DNA from 2 places in the Paenibacillus sp. ClWae2A genome. Region 2 is predicted to be linked to the other one. Evidence: predicted binding sites of a transcription regulator. Region 2 holds the regulator's gene; the other holds the start of a gene.
What was found. The regulator LexA, encoded in region 2, represses DNA repair genes until DNA is damaged. The targets are predictions, from matches to a motif close to CGAACATATGTTCG.
Positions count from the first base shown of each region.

Region 1: a site for LexA is predicted at 1,105-1,118, ahead of addB (helicase-exonuclease AddAB subunit AddB). Genes of this name have one in related genera too.

Region 1 is NZ_JAULSQ010000003.1:499,269-501,682, reverse strand. Features, by position in the region: gene QVE09_RS13490 (class I SAM-dependent rRNA methyltransferase) at 1-755, shown strand, start outside; gene addB (helicase-exonuclease AddAB subunit AddB) at 1,183-2,414, shown strand, end outside.
Region 2 is NZ_JAULSQ010000001.1:1,090,197-1,092,610, forward strand. Features, by position in the region: gene QVE09_RS04530 (LysM peptidoglycan-binding domain-containing protein) at 85-462, opposite strand; gene lexA (transcriptional repressor LexA) at 760-1,386, shown strand; gene QVE09_RS04540 (aldehyde dehydrogenase) at 1,490-2,414, opposite strand, start outside.

The DNA.
Region 1 (2,414 bases), on a different contig from region 2:
AGAATCGTGCAGCCATCGAACCGCTCATGAAGGGTTGGGGCTACAAGAGTGGAATTACACTACAAACGACCGAGCAGGATGGCATAGAGCAGCTCTTGCCTGTGAATAAAAGCGGTAAAGTAGTTACATTCCCTTATTGGGACGGTGCCACCGTACTGGAGTGTTTCTCACACACGGGCAGTTTTACCTTGAATGCTTGCAAGTATGGAGCCAAAAAAGTGACTTGTCTTGATATTTCGGAGCATGCCATTGAGAGTGCACGAACAAATGTGGAGCTGAACGGTTTCACCGACCGGGTCGAGTTCGTAGTGGCTGATGCATTCCAGTACTTGCGTGAACAAGTGAAAGGACTGGATGAACGTACTGCACGTGCGCGTGCAGGCGAACAGAAAGTGGATACATCCAAAGCGCTGGCAGCTGGCGGTAAAACATTTGATGTGGTCATCCTCGATCCTCCTGCATTTGCCAAAACGAAATCAGCAGTCAAAGGTGCATGCCGTGGATATAAGGATATCAACCTGCAAGGAATGAAATTGGTCAATGAGGGCGGATATTTGGTAACAGCCAGCTGTTCGTATCACATGCGTCCAGACCTCTTCCTGGATACAATTGCGGATGCAGCAGAAGATGCAGGCAAAGTGTTGCGTCTAATCGACTGGAAGGCAGCCGGTAAGGACCACCCGCAAATTTTGGGCGTGGATGAAGGACATTACCTGAAATTTGCTATTTTCGAAGTGCGTAGTAAAAAGAATTAATCGTATGATTTCAGTTCTAATTTAACTGTATAGATTGGACTAAACATTTACACGATATCGTAGAGGATAGAAATAACCTGAAGAAGTGGAGCTAAAAGCTCTCTGAAGGAAAGCTGCTTCGGAAGCATCATCATCGCCTTTATTCTCGGATTTTTTCACTTTTAAAATTGAATCAAAAAAATCTGGGAATAACAGCGATCGAAGGGTTGTTCTGTCATCGGAGTGGCAAGTGTAAATTATCTTTAATTTAATCTATAGATCAAGTCAAAAGTCCACAGCCTGATAGCTGTGGGCTTTTTGCTGTTTTGCTGTGTTAACGGAGATGATCTCCGGTTTTACCGGATAGTGGCAAACGTATGTTCCGAACCAAGTCAGATATGTTATACTGGGAATTAAAATCTTGTACGTGTGGTTTGGAGGATTAGACATGTCCGTTCGTTTTGTTATTGGCCGGGCAGGCAGCGGTAAAAGCTCGCTGATTACCCGGGAAATTACAACCCTGCTTCAAAAGGAGCCGCAAGGTAAACCTTTAATTTTACTCGTTCCCGAACAGAGTTCCTTTCGAACAGAGCAGGCATTGGTGTCTTCTGGAGCAATTAAAGGTACCATGCGTGCAGAAGTGCTCGGCTTTCGCCGTTTAGCCTATCGTGTAATGCAGGAGGCAGGCGGTTCTGCTCGTATTCCAATCGGAGCCGAAGGCAAAAAGATGCTGCTCTACAAAGTCATCCAGCGCCGTAAAGAAGAATTGAAGCTGTTTGGTGCATCCGGCAGCCAGCTGGGTTTTATAGGCGAATTAAATGATTTATATAGTGAATTTAAACGTTATGAAGTTGATCCATCTTTGCTGGAAGAAGGGCTGTCTGGAGGGAATACCTCATCCACTTCGCCAATTCTGGAGGACAAGTTGCATGACTTGAATCTGATATATCGTGACTATGAACAGGAACTGACCAATTTATATATTGATGATGAAGATACGTTGACCGAGCTGACAGATCGTTTGTCGGAAAGTGCATTGCTGCAGGATGCCCAGATCTGGATTGATGGTTTTCAGGGATTCACGCCACAGGAGATGAGTGTGATTGGTCGGCTGATGTTGCAGTCCTCTTCCGTGACGATTGCACTGACATTGGATCGTCCTTATGATCATGGCGCACTGCCTGGAGAACTGGAACTATTCTATCCTACGGCAAGTGCCTATGCGCGTCTGAAAGGAATGGCTGACGAACTGGGTGTACCGAGCGATATAACCGTGCTAGATTCGGAGATTCCACCGAGATACAAGGATCGTCCGGGACTTGCTCATCTGGAGGCTGGTTTCGACCGCCGAATTCGGTGGAAAAGTGATGGCCGTGATTCCGGAATCCGACTGGTTGCAGCGGAGAACCGTCGAGCTGAGATGGAGGGAGCACTGCGTGAGATGCGGCGCCTGGCGCAAAACGAAGGTGCGCGTTATCGGGATATGGCGGTACTTGTTCGTCAGTTGGATACCTACGCTGATATAGCTGAACCGTTATTCAGGGATTATGACGTACCCGTCTTTCTGGACCGCAGAAGAAATGAACTTCATCATCCATTATCCGAGTTTATCCGTTCCGCACTTGATATTGTTCGGCGCCACTGGCGTTACGAGGATGTATTTCGCTGTGTCAAAACGGA
Region 2 (2,414 bases):
CCAAAAATACAAAGTCATATTAACTTTGCCATGATAAAGGCAGCTTGTCAAGCTGACACGCGTTAACACTCATTGATGTGCATTTTATTCTGCAAATTGCGGTAGAACTAGTACTTGACCCACTTGGATGGAAGTCGTATAAAGTTGATTCACTTTCTTAATTGCTTCTATATAAATACGTGTATCCATATTCGTCGGTTTATGTTCCAAAGAAATACTCCATAATGTTTCCCCTTGTGAAACAGCTATCTTTCCTCCAGGCAAAACATCATTCTCATTGCCAGCAAATACAGTTATAACAGTGCTGCATCCAATAAATATAATCAAAGAGGTAATGGCTACCTTTAACATCCATGAAGAAATCTTGAAACGTTCTAAAACCTTCTTGTAATTCCCTATGTTAGACTTCACCAGTTCCGAATTCATCGGTTCATAAATGCTTTGATAAGTAGAATATCTCATTAAATACCCGCCTCCAAACGTTTGTTCCTATCTGTTGAAATCAATATAACACGAACACTTGTTTTGTTCAATAGATTTTCAGAACAATTGTTCGCTTCTTTTTTGAAGGGGAAATATCTTATTTGAAATCCTTTTGCAAAGGCATTTGCAGTATTATGCTCTGACTTTTGGACAAATTCTGTTCTATAAGTTAAAAAACACTGATTTAATGCTATTTTATTTAGAACTTATGTTTGTACGAACGGAGGTTCTATGTTATAATTTTCCCAAACGTTACTAAAATGGGGTTGATACGGTATGTCGAAGATATCCAGCAGGCAGCAGGCTATTCTGGAGTTTATACGAAATGAAGTCCGGTTGAAGGGGTATCCTCCTTCCGTACGGGAAATTGGGGAAGCTGTTGGACTGGCTTCCAGCTCAACAGTACATGGACATTTGGATCGTTTGGAGAAAAAAGGTTTGATCCGGCGCGATCCTACCAAGCCAAGAGCCATTGAGCTTTTGAGCCAGGAAGAATCTGAGCATTCTCATCAATTTGCTCATAGCGTTGCACGTATTCCTGTCGTTGGTAAGGTTACAGCCGGGGTTCCAATCACTGCAACCGAGAACATTGAAGACTACTTCCCCCTTCCTACACATTATGTAGGCGAACAAAAAGTGTTTATGCTTTCGGTAGTGGGAGATAGTATGGTGGAAGCTGGAATCGTTAATGGGGATTACGTTATTGTCCGTCAACAGCAAACTGCTGATAACGGTGATATCGTTGTTGCAATGACTGAAGACGATGAAGCTACAGTGAAAACGTTCTATAAAGAGAAAGATCATATTCGCCTTCAACCGGAGAATGCGACCTTCGAACCTTTACGTTTGAAACACGTTAGTATTCTGGGTAAAGTCATTGGCCTTTTCCGAGATATTCATTAATATTTAACTTGAGTAACAAAACTAGATGCAATGAAATACAAAAGAGGTTGTCCTGATGAACAAGACAACCTCTTTTGTATTTTTATATTGTTTTAACTGCTAATTATTCACTGCGTTTCAGAACACTCTTGTGATGCGAGAACACATCAAAGCTCTGTTGTCCGTGATATGAGCCCATGCCGCTCTCTCCTACACCACCAAACGGGAGATAGTGTGAAGTCATATGAGAAAGTGTGTCATTAATACATCCCCCACCGAAGGATACTTGATTCAGAACCTGTTCCTGCAGTTGCTCATCCTGTGTGAAGAGATATAGCGCCAATGGTTTTGGCCGGCGAACAATCTCATCTAGCATGGGGTTCAGGTCACTGTACGTAAATACAGGAAGAATGGGACCAAAGATCTCTTCTTGCATGACAGATGACTCCCAGTTCACATCTCCAATTACCGTCGGCTCAATCAGCAACTGCTCACGTACAGAACGTCCACCTATTAGCGTTTTGCCATCTGTGAGGAATTTCGACAACCGATCAAAGTTACGCGCATTAACAATATGCGGGAAATCAGCGTTCTGTAACACATCATCCCCAAATTTATCTTTGATCTCTGCGCCAATCATATCGATCAGTTCATCATGAACTTGTTCATGCACAAGCAAGTAATCCGGAGCAACGCATGTTTGCCCCGCATTCAGGAACTTACCACGAACAATACGCTGGGCCACCAGCTTCAGATCTGCATCACTGTGCACAATAGCAGGACTCTTGCCCCCTAGCTCCAGGGTTACAGGAGTCAAATGCTCCGCAGCTGCCTTCATAACGATGCGACCAACACCCGTGCTTCCTGTGAAAAAAATATAATCAAACTTCTCTTTCAACAATGCTGTGCTAGCTTCGACTTCTCCTTCCATAACTGCGATATACTCTTGAGGGAAGATCTCCTGAATCAGATCATATGTCAGACGAGATACCGCTGGTGTTAATTCAGAAGGCTTGATAACTGCACAGTTACCAGCTGCAATTGCTCCA